DNA from 2 places in the Streptomyces sp. NPDC059477 genome. Region 1 is predicted to be linked to the other one. Evidence: predicted binding sites of a transcription regulator. Region 1 holds the regulator's gene; the other holds the start of a gene.
What was found. Region 1 encodes HrcA, which represses chaperone genes, less so after heat shock. Its sites were predicted from a motif close to TTNGCACTCNGNNNNNCNGAGTGCNAA; they were not measured.

Region 1 (10,406 bases):
TGCTCCTCGGACTTGGACACCGGACGTTGCTTTCGTGGTCGAATGCGTCCGCATTCGGGTACTCGGCTGGCACGGATCTCTCTTATCGCGGCCCACTTCGGTAACTCGGCGCTTATGGGCGGGGTCGGTCTGTCACCCTGGCGGCATCGATCGCGGGGTTTTCGTCCGAGCCGTTCGGGGAGCTGCCCATGGGGGCCATTCCGGCGCAACGGGAGATTGCCGAAGGGGCCGTTTCCCTTGCCTCCGACGTGCCCGTGCCAGGCTTCGAGGGACCAGGTGAGGACCCCGCTCTGCGGACCACCCTCGCCGGCGGCCCCCTCGCCCCCGGCACCGCCCGTGGGCTGGTCCGGGCCGCGCTGGCCGACTGGGGCGGGCGGGAGCCGCCCGGCGGTCGGCGGCCCGGCGTCCGGCAGGTGGACGACGCCCTCGCCGTGGTCAGCGAGCTGGTGACCAACGCCGTCGTCCACGCCCGTACGGACATCGAGCTGGTCTGCCGGCTCGACCTGCGCACCGGCGCCCTGCTCGTCGAGGTCGGCGACCACCACCCCTCACGCGCCCCGCGCGACGCCGGTACGGACACTGACGCCGAGCCCCCCGACGACACCCCCGAGTACGGCCGCGGCCTGCGCATGGTCGCCGCGCTGTCGCTGGAGTGGGGCGTCACCTACCGCCGGGACGGCAAGACGGTCTGGGCCCGGCTGCCCGCCGAGGACATCGAGTCGTACGACGATCCGCGCGGCCCCGGACTCGCCGCACTGCTCGCCCCCGAGACCCGGCGCGGGGACGGGGACCGCGACTGGCTGGGCCGGGGCGCGCTGACCTTCCTCGCCGAGGCGTCCGATCTGCTCGCCGGGCAGCTGGACGAGGATCTCGTCGCCGCGCTCACCGGACAGCTCCTGGTCCCGCGGCTCGCCGACTGGTGCGCGATCTGGCTGGAGGACGAGGCCATGGGCCGCGGCTGGGGCGCCGCCGCGCCCGGCGCCCGGCTCGCCCGCGTCTGGCACGGCAGCGAGGACCGTATCGAGGAACTCCGCCACGCCCTGGAGAAGGAGCCGCCACGCGGCGGCGAAGGCATATCGTCCGGCCCCGCGCCCTACCCCTGGCCGGGGCAGAGCCTCGGCGGACCCTGCGCGCAGGGATCGGCGCTGGCCTACCGGCTGATCGCGGGCGGCCGGCCGCTGGGCACGCTGGTGATCGGGCGGTCCGGCGTGCCCCGCTTCCCGGACGAGGTGGTCGGACTGGTCGAGGACCTCAGCCGCCGGGTCGCGCTCGCCATCGGCGCCGCCCGGCAGTACGCCCGCCAGGCCACCATCAGCGCCGTCCTCCAGCGCGGACTGCTGCCCGGCGCCGTCGCCGAGATCCCCGGGGTGCGCAGCGCCCTCGTCTACGAGCCGTGCGACAAGGGCGGCCCCAGCGGCGACTTCTACGACCTCTTCCCGGCCGCCGACGGCCGCTGGTGCTTCGCCGTCGGCGATGTCCAGGGCAAGGGCCCCGAGGCGGCCGTCGTCATCGGCCTGGCCCGGCCCTGGCTGCGGCTGCTGGCCCGCGAGGGCTACCGCGTCGCCGATGTCCTCGACCGGCTCAACCAGCTTCTTCTCGACGACGCCACGGAGGCCGCCGACGCCGCCGCCCGCGCCCTCGCCGGTCCCGTCGCCCCCTTCGACGGCCCGCAGACCCGCTTCCTCTCCCTCCTCTACGGCGAGCTGACCCTCTTCGACGGCGGCGTCCGCTGCACCGTCGCCTCCGCCGGACATCCGCTGCCGCTGCTGCTCGGGTCCGACGGCAGCGTCCGTACGGCCGCCGTGCCGCAGACCCTGCTCGGGGTGGTCGAGGACGAGATGTACACCAGCGAGACCTTCGAGCTGCGGTCCGGCGACAGCCTGCTGTGCGTCACCGACGGGGTGACCGAGCGGCGCAGCGGATCACGCCAGTTCGACGACGGCGACGGGCTGGCCACCGCCCTCGCGGGCTGCGCCGGACTCAGCGCGGACCGCATCGCCGACCGGATCAGCCAACTCGTGCACGAGTTCGGCGGCGGCCCACCGGAGGACGACCTCGCCCTGCTGGTCCTCCAGGCGGAATAGGGCCCCGGCGGGTGGCGGACTGGTCCCGGGCGGGGGAGCGCGAACAGGCCCCCGGCAGGTGGGGGACCGGCCCGGTGAGGGGCCAGGCCCGGCGCCGGGAGGGGAGATCGGGCCGGTCCGGAACACCGGGTCGGTGATGGAGATCGGGCCGGTGTGGGAAGACGGGCCGGTGTGGGAGATCGGGCCGGTGTGGGAGAACGGGCCGGTGGGGACGACGGGCCGGTCCGGGACGCGAGGTCGGTGGGGGAGGGCGAGCCTGGTGTGGGACGACGGGTCGTGTGGGAGAGCGGGCTGGTCCGGGCACCAGGCCCGTGCGGGGCACCAGGCCGGTGCGGGACGACGAGCCGGTGTGGGAGAACGGACCGGTGCGGGAGATCGGGCCGGTCCGGGGTACCAGGCCGGTCAAGGGCACGCGTCGGTCCAGGGCAGCGCCCCGGTGCGGGACAATGGAACGCATGCCCTCCGCTCTCCCCGACGGCGACCCCGTCCCCGCCGACGGCTCGCTGCCCGCGTCCGCGCTCGCCGGGGCCGCGGACCGCCCCCTCGGCTTCTACCTCCACGTGCCGTACTGCGCGACCCGCTGCGGCTACTGCGACTTCAACACCTACACGGCGACCGAGCTGCGCGGCACCGGCGGCGTCCTCGCCTCCCGCGACAACTACGCCGACACCCTGATCGACGAGATCCGCCTCGCCCGCAAGGTCCTGGGCGACGACCCCCGCCCGGTCCGTACGGTCTTCGTCGGCGGCGGTACGCCCACCCTGCTGGCCGCCGCCGATCTCGTACGGATGCTGGGGGCGATCCGTGACGAGTTCGGGCTGGCGGCGGACGCGGAGGTCACGACGGAGGCGAACCCGGAGTCGGTCGACCCGGCGTATCTCGCCGAGCTGCGCGCGGGCGGCTTCAACCGGGTCTCCTTCGGTATGCAGAGCGCCCGGCAGCATGTCCTGAAGGTGCTCGACCGCACCCACACCCCCGGCCGCCCCGAGCGCTGTGTCGCGGAGGCCCGCGCGGCGGGCTTCGCGCACGTCAACCTCGATCTGATCTACGGCACGCCCGGCGAGTCCGACGACGACTGGCGGGCCTCGCTGGACGCCGCCCTGGGCGCCGGACCGGACCACATCAGCGCGTACGCCCTGATCGTGGAGGAGGGCACCCAGCTCGCCCGGCGGATCCGGCGCGGTGAGGTCCCGATGACCGACGACGACGTCCACGCCGACCGCTATCTGATCGCCGAGTCCGTGCTGTCGGCGGCCGGATTCGACTGGTACGAGGTGTCGAACTGGGCCACCTCGGACGCGGGCCGCTGTCTGCACAACGAGCTGTACTGGCGGGGCGCCGACTGGTGGGGCGCCGGGCCCGGCGCCCACTCCCACGTGGGCGGGGTGCGCTGGTGGAACGTGAAGCATCCGGGCGCGTACGCCTCCGCCCTGGCGGCGGGGCGCTCCCCGGGCGCCGGGCGGGAACTGCTGGCCGACGAGGACCGGCGGGTCGAGCGGATCCTGCTGGAGCTGCGGCTGCGGGAAGGAGTACCGCTGGCGCTGCTGCGGACACAGGGGCTCGCGGCCTCCCGCCGGGCCCTCGGGGAGGGGCTGCTGGACGAGGGGGCGTACGGGCAGGGGCGCGCGGTGCTGACGCTGCGGGGGCGGTTGCTGGCGGACGGGGTGGTCAGGGATCTGGTGGACTGATCACCCCGGGGAGTGGACTGATCACTCCGGCGAGTGAATCGGTGCGGAACGAGGGTTCGGTGCCTAACCTGATCCCTAAGCTGCCGCGGACAGTACGCGGCGAATGTGGAGGCCACGGAGATGACCGCTGTGGACGAACGTGGAGTCGCAGAGTTCCTCGCGCGATTTGAGCCGCCCGACGGACTCAAGGTGGAGCTTCTGCGGGGAGAAATCGTGATGATGGCCAGCCCTGATCTGGTGCACAACCTGATCGTGCTCCTCACCGAGAGGCAGATCCCGCTGGATCGCTGGTATCCCCTGCAGACTCAGGACGTGGATGTACTCGACGAGGCGAGCGAGCCTGTTCCCGACCTGGTGGTCGTGGCGCGGGACGTCCTGCCCAGTTCCGGACGTCTCCTGCCGTGCCCGTTGATCACGATGGCCGTGGAGGTCGTCTCGAAGACCAGCGTCTACCGTGACTACGCCCTCAAACGATCCGTCTACGCGGCAGGCAAGGTGCCCGCCTATCTGGTCATCGACCCGATCATGGGGCAGTGCGTCCTGCTGACGAAGCCGGAGGGGAAGGGCGAGGCAGCCGACTACCGGGTACAGCACATCGCGAAGTTCGGCGAGGCGATGCCGCTCGACATCCTGGGCGTCGAGTTGGACACCAGCGAGTTCGGTACGTACCCCGATGTCAGGCCCCACCGCTATCCGTGACGAAATCGATCAGCTCCTCCACCCTCCCCAGCAACTCCGGCTCCAGATCCCGGTAGGACCCCACCCGCCCCAGGATCGCCTGCCACACCGCGCCCGTGTTCTGCGACGGCCAGCCCAGCGCCCGGCACACCCCCGTCTTCCAGTCCTGCCCGCGCGGCACCCGCGGCCAGCCCTCGATCCCCAGGGCCGACGGCTTCACCGCCTCCCAGATGTCGATGTACGGATGCCCCACCACCAGCGCGTGCTCGCTGGTCACCGACCGGGCGATACGCCACTCCTTGGTGCCGGGCACCAGATGGTCCACCAGGACGCCCAGGCGGGCATCGGGGCCGGGACCGAAGGCCGACACGATCGACGGCAGGTCGTCCACGCCCTCCAGGTACTCCACGACGACGCCCTCGATCCGCAGATCGTCGCCCCACACCTTCTCGACCAGCTCGGCGTCGTGCCGGCCCTCCACGTAGATGCGGCCCGCGCGGGCGACCCGGGCCCGAGCGCCGGGCACGGCGACCGAACCGGACGCGGTACGGGAGGGACGTAGCGGAGCGCTGTCACCCGTGGGGCGTACGAGGGTGACGGGCCGGCCCTCCAGCAGGAAACCGCGCGGCTGGAGCGGGAAGACGCGGTGCTTGCCGAAGCGGTCCTCCAGGGTGACCGTGCCCGCCTCGCAGCGGATCACCGCGCCGCAGAAACCGGTGGCGGGCTCCTCCACCACCAGACCGGCCTCCGCCGGGACCTCGGGGGCGGGCCGCTGCTTCTTCCACGGCGGGGTCAGGTCCGGAGAGTACGGGCGCATTCGCACGACGATAGGAGAAACGGGCCCCCGACGGGTGCCCGCTCACCCCGACACGCCGAAACGCGCGGCCAGCGCGTCCCGCTGCTCCCGTACGAACGCCGCCCCCACCACCGCTCCGTGACCGGGCACGTACAGCGCGTCCTCGCCGCCCAGCGCCAGCAGCCGGTCCAGGGCGTCCGGCCAGCGCGACGGCACCGCGTCCGGGCCCGCCTGGGGTGGCCCCGACTCCTCGACCAGGTCGCCGCAGAACACCACCTCGCGCTCGCCGGGGACCAGGACGGCGAGGTCGTGGGCGGTGTGGCCGGGGCCGACGTTCGCCAGCAGCGCCTGCCGGCCGCCGCCGAGGTCCAGGGTCCACTCACCGGCGACCGGACGGCCGGGCGCGGACAACGCCCGTACGGCCTGCGACGCGTCCGCCTCGGGCAGACCGTGCCGCACCGCGTCCCGGCGCAGCTCCTCGCGCGCGTGCCGCCCGGTCAGCGCCGTGTCCACGCCGACCGCGCCGAACACGTCCGCGCCCGCGAAGGCCGCCGCGCCGAAGACATGGTCGAAGTGCGGATGGGTGAGCGCGAGATGGGTCACACGGCGACCCGTGAGCGCCTGCGCGCGGGCCCGCAGCCCGGCGCCCTCGCGCAGGCTCGACCCCGCGTCGATCAGCAGCACCGCCCCCTCGCCGGCCACCAGGCCGACCGTGCAGTCCCACCGCGGCAGCCGGCACCGTCCGACGCCGGGCCCCAGCCGCTCCCAGCCCAGCTCTTCCCAAGTCACCGTCATACGGCGACGCTAGCGGTAGCGACACGGGCGGTGCGCCCGCCGCGGGGCCCCGTCATGGCCGGTCTTGCCCCGGGCGTGCCGGACGGCCGTACACTGGCCGGGCAGGGCTGGCACTCGGGGGCGTCGAGTGCCAGGGAAGACGGCGAGCGGGACGACGACTGCTGGAGGTGTGCGCCGATGCTCAGTGAACGAAGACTTCAGGTACTGCGCGCCATCGTCCAGGACTACGTCGGCACCGAGGAGCCCGTCGGCTCCAAGGCGCTCACCGAGCGGCACAACCTGGGCGTCTCCCCGGCCACCGTGCGCAATGACATGGCGGCCCTGGAGGACGAGGGCTTCATCGCGCAGCCGCACACCTCCGCCGGGCGGATCCCGACGGACAAGGGCTACCGGCTGTTCGTCGACAAGCTCGCCGAGGTCAAGCCGATGTCCGGCGCCGAGCGGCGCGCGATCCAGAGCTTCCTGGACGGGGCGGTCGACCTCGACGACGTGGTGGGGCGGACGGTACGGCTGCTCGCCCAGCTCACCCGGCAGGTCGCCGTGGTGCAGTACCCGTCGCTGACCCGGTCCACCGTGCGCCATGTCGAGCTGCTGGCGCTGGCGCCCGCGCGGCTGATGCTGGTGCTGATCACCGACACCGGCCGGGTCGAACAGCGGATGGTGGACTGCCCGGCGCCCTTCGGCGAGATCGCCCTCGCCGATCTGCGGGCCCGGCTGAACAGCCGGGTGGCCGGGCGCCGGTTCCCGGACGTGCCGCCGCTCGTCCAGGATCTGCCGGAGAGCTTCGACGCCGAGGATCGGGGTACGGTCCAGACGGTACTCTCCACACTTCTGGAGACGCTGGTGGAGCAGACCGAGGAGCGGCTGATGATCGGCGGCACCGCCAACATCACCCGCTTCGGACATGATTTCCCCCTCACCATCCGGCCCGTCCTGGAGGCGCTGGAAGAACAGGTCGTCCTCCTCAAGTTGCTTGGCGAGGCGAAGGATTCGGGCATGACCGTGCGGATCGGTCACGAGAACGCCCATGAGGGACTCAACTCCACGTCGGTCGTGTCCGTGGGCTACGGTTCGGGCGGCGAGGCGGTTGCCAAGCTCGGCGTGGTCGGACCGACCCGCATGGATTACCCGGGAACGATGGGAGCGGTACGGGCAGTGGCACGTTACGTCGGACAGATCCTGGCGGAGTCGTAAGTGGCCACGGACTATTACGCAGTTCTCGGTGTGCGCCGCGACGCGTCGCAGGATGAGATCAAGAAGGCGTTCCGCCGGCTCGCGCGCGAGCTGCATCCGGACGTCAACCCGGATCCGAAGACCCAGGAGCGGTTCAAGGAGATCAACGCCGCTTACGAGGTGCTGTCGGATCCGCAGAAGAAGCAGGTCTACGACCTCGGCGGCGACCCCCTCTCGCAGGCGGGCGGCGCGGGCGCCGGCTTCGGCGCCGGTGGCTTCGGGAACTTCTCGGACATCATGGACGCGTTCTTCGGCACGGCGTCGCAGCGCGGACCGCGCTCGCGCACCCGCCGCGGCCAGGACGCCATGATCCGGATCGAGATCGAGCTGGACGAGGCCGCGTTCGGCACGACCAAGGACATCCAGGTCGACACGGCGATCGTCTGCGCCACCTGCAACGGCGAGGGCGCGGCCCCCGGCACCACCGCGCAGACCTGTGACATGTGCCGCGGCCGGGGCGAGGTCTCGCAGGTCACCCGGTCCTTCCTGGGCCAGGTCATGACCTCCCGGCCCTGTCCGCAGTGCCAGGGCTTCGGCACGGTCGTCCCCACCCCGTGCCCCGAGTGCGCCGGTGACGGCCGGGTCCGCTCGCGGCGCACGCTCACCGTGAAGATCCCGGCCGGTGTCGACAACGGCACCCGTATCCAGCTCGCCGGTGAGGGCGAGGTCGGGCCCGGCGGCGGACCCGCCGGTGACCTCTACGTCGAGATCCACGAACTGCCGCACGCGATGTTCCAGCGGCGCGGCGACGATCTGCACTGCACGGTCACCATCCCCATGACCGCGGCCTCCCTCGGCACCAAGGTGCCGCTGGAGACCCTCGACGGCATGGAGGAGGTCGACATCCGGCCCGGCACCCAGTCCGGTCAGTCGATCCCGTTGCACGGCCGGGGCGTCACGCATCTGCGCGGCGGCGGCCGGGGCGACCTGATCGTCCACGTCGAGGTGATGACCCCGACCAAGCTCGACCCGGAGCAGGAACGCCTGCTGCGTGAACTGGCGAAGCTGCGCGGCGAGGAACGGCCCACGGGGCAGTTCCAGCCGGGCCAGCAGGGGTTGTTCTCGCGGTTGAAGGACGCGTTCAACGGGCGATGACTCGCGCCGGCGCGCTGCCGCTGGGGTGCCGTGGGTGGGCATTGGCTGCGCCGCGTCCGGGGGACGGGCCGATGGGCCTCGGGGGCAGCGCCCCGGGGTGGCCCGGGAGGCGTGCGGGGGGTGCTTGGCCCGGAGGGGTTTGCGGGGAGTGGGGTCGCTGTTCCCGGATCGTCCGAGGGGCGCCGACGCCCGCCCCGGGAGGGGCCGAGGGGCTTCGGGGCCGTTCGGCCTGGGAAGGCCGATGGACTTCGGGGAGCCCTGGGAGGGGCCGACCGGCTTTGCGGGCGTGCGTGCCCAGGAAATCCGACGGGGTTCCGTGGCAGCCGCCCTCACGTGGGCTCGCGGTCGACGAAGTCGCCCGGCTCGGGTGGGCAGCCCGGTTCGGGTAAACCGCTCGGCTCGGGCAAGTCGGCGGGTATTGGTGTACGCGTCCCCGGGCGGTGTGCCCGGCTTGGCAAGTCGCTCGGCTCGGGCAAACCGCTCGTAGCTCGGGTGAGTCGCTCGGCTCGGGTGAGCAGCTCGCGGCTCGGACAAGGCGCCCTGCTCTGGCGAATCGGCGGGCATCGGTGTGCCCCGGGCCAGCCCGCCCGGCACTCGCCTCCCCGGCCCTCGCGTCCCGGCCCTCGCGTCCCGGCACTCGCCTCCCCGGCCCTCGCGTCCCGGCCCTCGCGTCCCGGCCCTCGCGTCCCGGCACTCGCCTCCCCGGCCCCCGCGTCCCGGCACCCGTGTCCCCCACCCCCCGCCTCCTGCCACCCGCGTCCCTCCCCCCCCACTACTCGCCGTGCTCCCCGGCACCCCCCGCCCCCCGCCCTGCGTTGTCCCGATCCGTCCCTATGCCGGGGGACTATGCCAACCGTAAGGGTGGATTCGGACTTGTCCGAGCGACGTGACAACATGCGGTCATGTCCTCCGCGCTGACCGATCTCTTTCCGCACCCGATCGTGCAGGCCCCCATGGCGGGCGGCGTCTCCGTGCCGCATCTCGCGCTCGCCGTGTCCGAGGCCGGCGGGCTCGGGTTCCTCGCCGCCGGGTACAAGACGGCCGACGGCATGTACCAGGAGATCAAGCAGCTGCGGACGCTGACGAACAAGCCCTTCGGGGTCAACCTCTTCATGCCCCAGCCGGACACCGCCGACCCCGCCGCCGTCGACGTCTACGCCCATCAGCTGGCCGGCGAGGCCGCCTGGTACGAGGCCGAGCTGGGCGACCCCGACAGCGGACGCGACGACGGCTACGACGCCAAGCTCGCCGTGCTCCTCGACAACCCGGTGCCCGTGGTCTCGTTCCACTTCGGTGTGCCCACCCCCGAGGTGCTGGAGTCGCTGCGCCGGGTCGGGACCCTCACCCTGGTCACCGTCACCACCCCGGAGGAGGCCCTCGCCGCGCAGCGGGCCGGCGCGGACGCGGTGATCGCGCAGGGCGTGGAGGCCGGCGGCCATCAGGGCACCCACCGGGACATACCCGAGAACGACGGATCGGGACTCGGCCTGCTGTCACTGGTCGCCCAGGTCCGTGAGGCCGTCGCCCTGCCGGTCGTCGCCGCCGGAGGCATCATGCGCGGCTCGCAGATCGCCGCCGTCCTCGCCGCCGGCGCCCAGGCCGCCCAGCTCGGCACCGCCTTCCTCATCACCCCCGAGTCCGGCGCCAACCCCCTGCACAAGCGGGCCCTGACCGACCCGCTGTTCGGCCGCACCCAGCTCACCCGCGCCTTCTCCGGCCGCCCCGCCCGCGGCCTGGTCAACCGCTTCCTGCGCGAGCACGGCCCGTACGCGCCCTCCGCCTACCCCGAGATCCACCACCTGACCGCGCCGCTGCGCAAGGCCGCCGCCAAGGCCGGGGACGCCCAGGGCATGGCCCTGTGGGCCGGACAGGGCCACCGGCTGGCCCGCGAGATGCCCGCCGCGCAACTGGTCGAGGTGCTGGTCGCCGAACTGACCGCGACCGGGACGGCGCTGTCCGCCGGAGGGGACGCCCGATGACCGCCCCCGTCTTCGTCGTCGAGCACTTCCACGCCGGGGACGGCGGACGCTACGTCCT
Region 2 (10,406 bases), on a different contig from region 1:
CCGACGTGCGCCCGCTCGGCGCGACCATCGACGACGCGGCGGGCGAGGCGTTCGACAAGATCGCCCGGGTGCTGAACCTGGGCTTCCCCGGCGGTCCCGTCATCGACCGGTACGCGCGAGAGGGCGACCCGGCCGCCATCGCCTTCCCGCGCGGACTGACCGGCCCGCGCGACGCGGCGTACGACTTCTCCTTCTCCGGGCTGAAGACGGCCGTCGCGCGCTGGATCGAGGCGAAGCGGGCGGCGGGGGAGGAGGTACCGGTACGGGATGTGTCGGCGTCCTTCCAGGAGGCCGTGGTGGATGTGCTGACCCGCAAGGCCGTCCGCGCCTGCAAGGACGAGGGCGTGGAGCATCTGATGATCGGCGGCGGCGTGGCCGCGAACTCGCGGCTGCGGGCGCTGGCCCAGGAGCGGTGCGAGCGCGCCGGTATCCAACTGCGGGTGCCCCGCCCGAAGCTGTGCACCGACAACGGCGCGATGGTCGCCGCGCTGGGCGCGGAGATGGTGGCGCGCGGGCGGGCGGCCTCCGACTGGGACCTGTCGGCGGACTCCTCAATGCCGGTGACGGACCCTCATGTGCCGGGGCGCTCCCATTCCCTGCCTCAGTCCCACTCCCATTCGCACTCGCACTCGCACTCGCACGACCATGTGCACGAGGTCGGCAAGGGGAACCTGTACTCGTGACGGTGGCGTTGATGTGGGAGGCGCGGGCGGTTCCCGGGCGGGGTGCGGAGCTGCTGGACTGGGCGCGGGAGCAGCGGTTGTCGCCGGAGCCGCTGCGGCGAGAGACTTTCAGCGCGCCGCAGGACCGGGTGCTGGTGGTGACGTGGTGGGACGCGCCGTACGCCGCCGAGCTGCCCGAACTGCCGGAGCCGGAGGGGGAGTTGGGCATGCGGGCCGTCCACAGGTGGCGATTCGAGTCGGTCGGGGTGGAGACGCCGGGCGCGGAGGTCGGCTGACCCGTGCCGCCGCCGCAGCCCGAGGGCGTCACCCCTGACGCCCCCACGCACATACGCACCCCTCTTCTCACCCAGCAGTGGCTCGACCTCGCCTTCGTGCACTGGGCGGTCGAACCGGCGGTGGTGGCACCGCTGCTGCCGCGCGGCACCTTCCCGGACACGTACGAGGGGGTCACGTACGTCGGGCTGGTCGCGTTCCGGATGCACCGGGTGGGCTGGTTCCGGCTGCCGGGCGTCCCGTACCTGGGCAGCTTCCCGGAGACGAACGTACGGCTGTACTCGGTGGACGGGCAGGGCCGGCGCGGGGTCGTGTTCCGGTCGATGGACGCGTCCCGGCTGATCCCGGTCGTGATGGGCCGGGCGGGGTTCCGGCTGCCGTATCTGTGGTCCCGGATGAGCGTGCGGGCCGACGGGGCCGACGGGGCTGATGGGGCCGACCGGGTCGACGGGGCCGACGTGGTCGATGGGGGCACTGTCACGTACACCAGTTCGCGGCGCTGGCCCGGCCCGCGCGGGGCGTTCAGCCGGATCGTCGTACGGCCCGGGGAGCGGATCGCCGCGCCGACCGGCCTCGAACACTTCCTCACCGCCCGCTGGGGCATGCACAACGCCTTCTTCAACGGCGCCGCCTATCTCGCCAACGACCATCCGCGCTGGCCGCTGCACCGGGCCGAGTTGCTGGAGTGCGAGGAGAACCTGATCGCGGCGGCCGGACTGCCGACGCCGGGCGAACCGCCCGTCAGCGTCCTCTACTCGCCGGGGGTTCCGGTGCGGCTCGGGCGGCCGGCGTCCCGTCCGGCGGGGATTCCGACGCCCTGAGGGCGCGTTGGGCCACGCAGTGCGACCGTCGGGCGTCATCGCGCCTCCGAAGTCTGAGATTTTCCGAAGAAAAGCCTTCCGACCAGCGGTCGTTGTCATAATTCACACTTAGGTTCGTATGTGTGACGGCAGATGATGAGCGCGGTGACGCGGGCGAGAACGCGGGCGGGGCGGCGACGGGCAACACCGAGCGGGAGGCCGCCGGACCCGGGCGCCGGGGGCGCGGGGTGCTCAAGGTGCTGGCGATGGCCGTCGCCGGGGCGGTGGTGCTCGGGGTGGCCGCTGGCGGCTGGGTGTACTGGAAGCTCAACGACAACATCACCGGCGTCGACATCAACAGCGCGCTCGGCGACAACCGCCCGGCCAAGCCCGCGATCACTCCCTCGCCCGGCGCGGAGGCCGCCTCCGCGCCGCTGCCGAGCCAGGCCATGAACATCCTGGTGCTGGGCTCGGACTCGCGCAGCGGCGCCGAGAACCAGCGGCTGGGCGGCGGCGACACCTCCGGCGCCCGCTCCGACACGGCGATGGTGTTCCACCTCGACGCGGGCGGGGAGTCCGGCACGGTCGTCAGCATCCCGCGCGACACGCTCGTCACCCGGCCGTCCTGTCCGCTGCCGGACGGCGGCGAGACGGAGGAACGGCACGGGGTCATGTTCAACACCGCGTACTCGGTGGGCGGGCCCGTCTGCGCGGTCAAGACGGTCGAGTCCTTCACCGGCGTACGGATGGACCACTATCTGGAGATCGACTTCGCGGGGTTCGCCGCGCTCATCGACGCCGTGGGGGGTGTCACCGTCACCGTCGACCAGGACATCGAGGACGAGCAGTCCCATCTGAGCCTGGAGGCGGGCACCCATCTGCTGGACGGCGAGCAGGCCCTCGGTCTGGCCCGCACCCGCTACAGCCTGCCCGGCGGCAGCGACCTCGCCCGCATCGAGCTTCAGCAGCGGCTGGTGAAGGCGCTGCTGACGCAGATCGCGGACACCTCCCTGCTGACCGACCCGGCCAAGCTGTACGACGTCGCCACCACCGTCACCGGCAGCCTCACCACCGATACCGGGCTGGACTCCCTGGGCGAGCTGGTCGGCCTCGGCGAGAGCCTGCGCGCGCTGTCGCCGGACGCGGTGGAGACGCTGACCCTGCCGGTGGTCCGGGCGCCCTCCGACCCCAACCGGGTGGTGGCCGACGAACCGGAGGCGGGGGAGCTGTGGGAGTCGCTGAGGTGAGGCGAGGTGAGCCGAGGTGAGGCGAGCTGAGGTGAGGTGAGGTGAACCCGGTCCGCCCGGCTCCGGAAAAAGAATCCGGCGCGCGTGTCGATCCGGCGTCCCCCCGCTCGACGCACAGGGTGAGAGGCGGAAAAGGAACCCGCCCCCGACCCGAGAGCGAGCGTCATCATGCCGCGCTACATGTCCCTGATCCGAGTCGACGAGAACAACGCCCCCGAGGGCGGCCCCAGCCCCGAGCTGATGCAGCGGATGGGGGTACTGCTGGAGGAGATGACCAAGGCCGGGGTCATGCTCGACACCGGCGGGCTGCTGCCCACCGCCGAGGGCACCCGGGTGCGCTGGGAGGGCGGCAAGATCTCCGTCACCGACGGGCCCTTCACCGAGACCAAGGAGGTCATCGGCGGGTACGCGCTGCTCCAGTGCAAGGACCGGGCCGAGGCCGTCGAGTGGACCACCCGCTTCCTGAAGGTGCACGAGGACCACTGGACGGTGACCGTCGAGCTGCGGGAGATCGTGGCCGGTTAGTACGGGGGCCGGCCCCCGCCGGACCCGCAACCTGCTTGGCCCCCGGCGCCGCGCGGTGTTCCATGGGGGCTGTGAACGACGCACAGCCCCCCGGCGACCCGCGCGGCACCGTCGAGAGCGGCGGTCCCACCGAATCCGACAGGCCCACCGAATCCGACAGGCCCGCCGAATCCGACAGGCCCGCCGAATCCGGCAGACCTGCCGAGAGCGACAGGCCCGCCGAAACCGACAGGACCGTCGAGACCGTCTTCCGGCTGGAGTCCCCCCGGGTCATCGCGGCCGTCACCCGGATCGTGCGGGACATCGGCATAGCCGAGGAGATCGCCCAGGACGCCCTGGTCGCCGCCCTGGAGCAGTGGCCGCGCGACGGGGTGCCGGACAACCCCGGCGCCTGGCTGACGACCACCGCCCGGCGCCGGGCGATCGACCTGGTCCGCCGCCGGGACACCTACGCCCGCAAGCTCACCGAGATCGGCCGCGACCTCACCGACGTACCGCCGCCGCCCGAACCCGCCGACCCGCAGGACATCGACGACGATCTGCTCCGGCTGGTCTTCACGGCCTGCCACCCGGTGCTGACCCGGGAGGCCCGCACGGCCCTCACGCTGCGCCTCCTCGGCGGGCTGACCACCCCCGAGATCGCCCGCGCCTTCCTGGTCCCCGAGCCGACGGTCGCCCAGCGCATCGTCCGCGCCAAACGCACCCTCGCCACCAGGAACATCGCCTTCGAGGTCCCGTACGGCCCGGACCGCGAGGCCCGCCTGGGCTCGGTCCTGGACGTCATCTACCTGATCTTCAACGAGGGGTACGCGGCCACCGCCGGGGACGACTGGCTGCGCCCGGCGCTGTGCGAGGACGCCCTGAGGCTGGCCCGGCAACTGGCGGCGCTGATGCCGAAGGAGTCCGAGGTGCACGGGCTGGCCGCGCTGCTGGAGTTCCAGTACGCGCGCACCGCCGCCCGTACCGCCCCCGACGGCACCCCGATCCTGCTCAAGGACCAGAACCGCCGCCGCTGGGACCGCCTCCTGATCGCCCGGGGCGTCCACGCCCTCACCCGCGCCGACGCCACCGCCACCGGCGCCCTGGGGCCGTACGCCCTCCAGGCGGCCATCGCCGCGTGCCACGCCCACGCGTACACGTACGAGGACACCGACTGGCACCGCATCGCCACCCTCTACACCCTGCTCGCCACCCGGGCCCCGTCCCCGGTGGTGGAACTCAACCGCGCGGTGGCCGTCTCGATGGCACAGGGCCCGGCCCAGGCCCTGGAGATCGTGGACACCCTCACCACCGAACCCGCCCTCCGCGACTACCACCTCCTCCCCAGCGTCCGAGGCGACCTCCTGGAACGGCTGGGCCGAGTGGCGGAGGCGAGGGCGGAGTTCATCCGGGCGGCAGCCCTGGCGGGCAACGAGAGAGAACGGAACCTCCTCCTACGCCGGGCAAGGGCAACGCCCTAAAGGGGCGCGGGGCTGCTTCGACATGCGGCTCCGCCGCGTGGGCGCGACCGGCCACAAACAACCCGCACTCGACCACTCACACCGGCCGCCCGACAAGCATCGCCGGCGCCCCCGCAACCCGTGTGAGAAAGACAGTCGCCGCCGAAGCCCCCCGAGGCTTCACCATCCGCCGCAACTCCTCCGGCTCCACAGCCGACCCCCGCTTCTTCACGGTCAGATTCCCCACCCCCCGCTCCCGCAGCAACGCCTTCAACTTCTTCACCCCGAAGGGAAGCTGATCGGTGATCTCATAGGCGCTGGCATACGGAGTACCCCGCAAGGAGTCCCCCGTGACGTACGCGATCGTCGGATCGATCAGCCCACCCCCCACCTCCTCGGCCACCTCGGCCACCAGATGCGCCCGGATGACGGCCCCGTCAGGCTCGTACAGATACCGCCCGACGCCCCGCACCGCGGGATCCGGCAGCCCCCGCCCCACCAGGCTGTGCCCCCCCGGCAGCAAGGTGGCCCGCACGCCCCCCGCCCCCCCGCTCCCGAACCACAGCACCGCCTCCTTCACATCCCCGCCGTCCGAGATCCACTCGGCCTCGGCGGCGCCCGGCACGGCCTCGTGCGGGATGCCGGGCGCGACCTTGAGGGCGGCGTGCGGAGCCTTGAGCGCGGTGGCCACCGCCCAGGACAGCGGCGGCGAGTACGCCTCCGGATCGAAGATCCGCCCCCGCCCGCCACGCCGCGCCGGATCGACGAACACCGCGTCGTACGGCGCCACGTCGATGTCCGTCACCTCCGCCTCCCGTACGTCGATCAGCTCGGCGAGCCCGAGCGCGGCGGCGTTGGCGCGGGCGGCGGCGGCCGTGAGCGGGTCGCGGTCGACGGCGAGGACCCGGATCCCGGCGCGGGCGAAGGCGATCGCGTCCCCGCCGATGCCACAGCACAGATCGGCGACCGAGGTCACCCCGGCCTCCCGCAGCCGCGCGGCGCGATACGTGGCGACACTCGCCCGCGTCGCCTGCTCGACCCCGTGGGGCGTGAAGAACATCCGCCCGGCGTCCGCCGCGCCGAACTTCGCCGCCGCCCGCTGCCGCAGCCGGGCCTGGCCGAGCGCGGCCGAGACCAGGTCGGCCGGGTGCGAGCGGCGCAGCCGGGTGGCGACGGCGAGTTCCTGGGCGGGATCGGTGTCGCGCACCTCGTCGAGCAGGGCGCGGCCCTCGGGGGTGAGCAGGCTGTGGAGCGGGGCGAGGTCGTTCACCGGGTCATTGTGGGCCAGTCGGTGGATGGTGTGCGCCCGGTGGCGGTGTCGGCGGGGGGAGGGGACGGGGGGCTGCCAGGATCCGAGGGCATGGGAGAAGTCGTACAAAAGGATAAAAATAGGGTGGCTGGGTGCGCAGGGCGGGCCCCGGCGCGGATGGGCGTGGCCGCGCTGGCGATCACCGCGCTCGCGTCGGGCTGCGGGCTGGACGGCGCGCCCTCCGGCTCGGTCTCCGTTTCCGGATCGTCCGTCAAGTCCGCGCCCGGACAGCAGAACGGCGGCGGCCCGCAGGACGTGGCGGCCCGCCAGCGCGCCGAGCGGCAGGCGGTGGTGGCCGCCGCCAAGCGCTGGGGCCTGAAGACGCCCCCGCTCACGCCCCCCGCGCCCCCGGCGAAGAAACCGGTCATCACCACCCGCGACGGCTTCGAGGTCGACGGCCATGTGGAGGAGGGTCTGCCGCCCGTCTTCACCACCATCCCCACCCGCGAGAAGGTCGTCTTCCTCACCATCGACGACGGGGCCGAGAAGGACCCGGAGTTCCTGCGGATGATGAGCGAGCTGAAGGTGCCGTACACGGCGTTCATCAGCGACTACCTCGTCAAGGAGGACTACGCCCACTTCAAGGACATGCAGGCCAGGGGCGTCGTCCTGAACAACCACACCCTCGACCACCCCTATCTGCCGGGCCTGTCCTACGAGCAGCAGAAGCAGGAGATCTGCGGCATGCAGGACGTGATCGACAAGCGGTACGGCAAGCGCCCCGTGCTCTTCCGCCCGCCCTTCGGCAACTACAACAAGGACACCCTGGTGGCCGCCAAGGCGTGCGGCATCACGCACGCGCCGCTGTGGAACGAGGAGGTGTTCGTCGACCACTGGGAGTACCGCGAGTGGGACCGGGATCTGCACCCCGGCGACATCGTCCTCAGCCACTTCCGGGGCCGCGACGACTGGGAGGGCACCATGCCCGACATGATCCGCCTCTTCCTCGACAAGGTGACCGAGAAGGGGTACGCGGTGGGCCGCCTGGAGGACTACCTGTGAGGCACCGCCTGCTGGCCGCCGCGCTGCTGCTCCTCACCGTCTCGTCGGTGGCGGGCTGCGGCCGGGGTCCGGGCCCGTCGGCCTGGGTGGAGTCGGCGGGCGGCGGCCCGGGCACGTCACCGAGCGCCTCCGGCACATCCCCCGTCCCCCGGGTGCTCTCCCGCGTCCCGACCCGGGACAACGTGGTCTTCCTGACGTACGACGACGGGGCGGAGCGCGATCCGCGCTTCGTGGACATGGTCCGTCAGCGGCGGCTCCCCGTCAGCCTGTTCCTGACGGACAGCGTGGCGGGCCCGGGGTACGGCCACTTCGCCCGGCTGCGCGCGGTGGGCGCGACCCTCCAGAACCACACCATGGACCACGCCGCCCTGCGCGGCCTGCCGTACGCCGGTCAGCGCGCCGAGATCTGCGGCCAGCAGAACAAACTCAAGGCCCGCTTCGGCATCCGCCCGGCACTGCTCCGCCCGCCGTACGGCATGTACGACGACACGACCCTGCGGGCGGCCCGGGACTGCGGTATCCAGGCCCTGATCCTCTGGCGCGTCACGGCAACCGACACCGACACCCACTTCACCACCGCCCCGCACCAGCTGATGCCCGGCGACATCATCTCCGTCACCCCCGACGAAACCCCCGGCCCCACCTTGGTGACCCGCACGACCAGACTCCTGAAGGAGATCGAGCAGCGGGGACTGAGGGTGGCCCGCCTGGAGGACTACCTGTAGCCCGTTTCCGGCCGGTGAATCCTGCCGGGCCGGCGTGGGAGCGCTGGGTTGGGCAGCGCCGGTCAGGATCACGGGAAGTCGCCGGGCCAGGCACCGCCGGGTAGGGGCGCGGGGAACTGCGCGACCAGCCCCCACCCACCCGCACCCGGCGCACAACCCACCCGCACCCGGCACACAACCGACCCCACCCACGGCGCGAAGCCACCCCAAAACACCGGCGCGAACCAACCCGGCGCACACCAGAAACCCCCCGCCACGCCGGAGGCGATTGGCACTCCGCTTGACCGAGTGCTAATCCCGGTCATAGTCTCAGGTCTGGCACTCCCCCCTGGAGAGTGCCAACAACGCGACGGGCAGGTCCGGCACCCGCGACGACGGATCCACCTGGTCGCCACCTCAGACAGTTAACCCCGTGAGATCTCCGAAGGGGGAGGTCGGATCGTGACGACCACCAGCTCCAAGGTTGCCATCAAGCCGCTTGAGGACCGCATCGTGGTCCAGCCGCTCGACGCCGAGCAGACCACGGCCTCTGGCCTGGTCATCCCGGACACCGCGAAGGAGAAGCCCCAGGAGGGCGTCGTCCTGGCCGTGGGCCCGGGCCGTTTCGAGAACGGCGAGCGCCTGCCGCTCGACGTCAAGACCGGCGACGTCGTCCTGTACAGCAAGTACGGCGGCACCGAGGTGAAGTACAACGGCGAGGAGTACCTCGTCCTCTCGGCCCGCGACGTGCTCGCGATCATCGAGAAGTAATCACCTCAGATTTTCTTCTACTGCGCCGCTGGCCCCCGCTAACTCCAATGCACCCGGGCGCCGGGGGCGCAGTGCCATTTCACCCAGAATTCCGAGAGGGCTCACGCTGTCATGGCGAAGATCCTGAAGTTCGACGAGGACGCCCGTCGCGCCCTTGAGCGCGGCGTCAACAAGCTGGCCGACACGGTGAAGGTGACGATCGGCCCCAAGGGCCGCAACGTCGTCATCGACAAGAAGTTCGGCGCCCCGACCATCACCAACGACGGCGTGACCATCGCCCGCGAGGTGGAGCTGGAGGACCCGTACGAGAACCTGGGTGCCCAGCTGGTGAAGGAGGTGGCGACCAAGACCAACGACATCGCGGGTGACGGCACCACCACCGCCACCGTGCTGGCCCAGGCGCTCGTCCGCGAGGGCCTGAAGAACGTCGCCGCCGGTGCCTCCCCGGCCTCCCTGAAGAAGGGCATCGACGCGGCCGTCGCCGCCGTCTCCGAGGAGCTGCTGGCGACCGCCCGCCCGATCAACGACAAGGCGGACATCGCCGCCGTGGCCGCGCTGTCCGCCCAGGACCAGCAGGTCGGCGACCTGATCGCCGAGGCGATGGACAAGGTCGGCAAGGACGGTGTCATCACCGTCGAGGAGTCCAACACCTTCGGCCTGGAGCTGGACTTCACCGAGGGCATGGCCTTCGACAAGGGCTACCTGTCGCCGTACTTCGTGACGGACCAGGAGCGCATGGAGGCGGTCCTGGAGGACCCCTACATCCTCATCAACCAGGGCAAGATCTCCTCCATCGCGGAGCTGCTGCCGCTGCTGGAGAAGATCATCCAGGCCAACGCCTCCAAGCCGCTGCTGATCATCGCCGAGGACGTGGAGGGCGAGGCCCTGTCCACCCTCGTCGTCAACAAGATCCGCGGCACCTTCAACGCCACCGCGGTGAAGGCCCCCGGCTTCGGCGACCGCCGCAAGGCGATGCTCCAGGACATGGCCGTCCTGACCGGCGCCACCGTCATCTCCGAGGAGGTCGGCCTCAAGCTCGACCAGGTCGGCCTGGACGTGCTCGGCTCCGCCCGCCGGATCACCGTCACCAAGGACGACACGACCATCGTCGACGGCTCGGGTGACAAGTCCGAGGTCCAGGGCCGCATCGCCCAGATCAAGGCCGAGATCGACAACACCGACTCCGACTGGGACCGCGAGAAGCTCCAGGAGCGCCTCGCCAAGCTGGCCGGCGGCGTGTGCGTGATCAAGGTCGGCGCCGCCACCGAGGTGGAGCTGAAGGAGAAGAAGCACCGCCTGGAGGACGCCATCTCCGCGACCCGCGCCGCGGTCGAGGAAGGCATCGTCTCCGGTGGCGGTTCCGCCCTGGTCCACGCCGTCAAGGTCCTTGAGGGCAACCTCGGCAAGACCGGCGACGAGGCCACCGGCGTCGCCGTGGTCCGCAAGGCCGCCGTCGAGCCGCTGCGCTGGATCGCCGAGAACGCCGGCCTGGAGGGTTACGTCATCACCTCCAAGGTCGCCGAGCTGGAGAAGGGCCAGGGCTTCAACGCCGCCACCGGCGAGTACGGCGACCTGGTCAAGGCCGGCGTCATCGACCCGGTCAAGGTCACCCGCTCCGCCCTGGAGAACGCCGCCTCCATCGCCTCCCTCCTC

Region 2: a site for HrcA is predicted at 8,272-8,298, ahead of groES (co-chaperone GroES). Genes of this name have one in related genera too.

The regions. Positions count from the first base shown of each region.
Region 1 covers NZ_JBHYUG010000041.1:56,874-67,279, forward strand. The annotation lists gene ACFXAZ_RS21370 (SpoIIE family protein phosphatase) at 189-2,084, shown strand; gene hemW (radical SAM family heme chaperone HemW) at 2,540-3,772, shown strand; gene ACFXAZ_RS21380 (Uma2 family endonuclease) at 3,893-4,471, shown strand; gene ACFXAZ_RS21385 (DUF3097 domain-containing protein) at 4,449-5,267, opposite strand; gene ACFXAZ_RS21390 (MBL fold metallo-hydrolase) at 5,310-6,041, opposite strand; gene hrcA (heat-inducible transcriptional repressor HrcA) at 6,219-7,235, shown strand; gene dnaJ (molecular chaperone DnaJ) at 7,236-8,369, shown strand; gene ACFXAZ_RS21405 (nitronate monooxygenase) at 9,272-10,348, shown strand; gene ACFXAZ_RS21410 (16S rRNA (uracil(1498)-N(3))-methyltransferase) at 10,345-10,406, shown strand, end outside.
Region 2 covers NZ_JBHYUG010000005.1:54,688-65,093, forward strand. The annotation lists gene tsaD (tRNA (adenosine(37)-N6)-threonylcarbamoyltransferase complex transferase subunit TsaD) at 1-683, shown strand, start outside; gene ACFXAZ_RS04040 (hypothetical protein) at 680-958, shown strand; gene ACFXAZ_RS04045 (YqjF family protein) at 962-1,777, shown strand; gene ACFXAZ_RS04050 (LCP family protein) at 2,023-3,003, shown strand; gene ACFXAZ_RS04055 (YciI family protein) at 3,172-3,528, shown strand; gene ACFXAZ_RS04060 (RNA polymerase sigma factor) at 3,783-4,988, shown strand; gene ACFXAZ_RS04065 (methyltransferase domain-containing protein) at 5,065-6,237, opposite strand; gene ACFXAZ_RS04070 (polysaccharide deacetylase family protein) at 6,394-7,278, shown strand; gene ACFXAZ_RS04075 (polysaccharide deacetylase family protein) at 7,275-8,003, shown strand; gene groES (co-chaperone GroES) at 8,445-8,753, shown strand; gene groL (chaperonin GroEL) at 8,865-10,406, shown strand, end outside.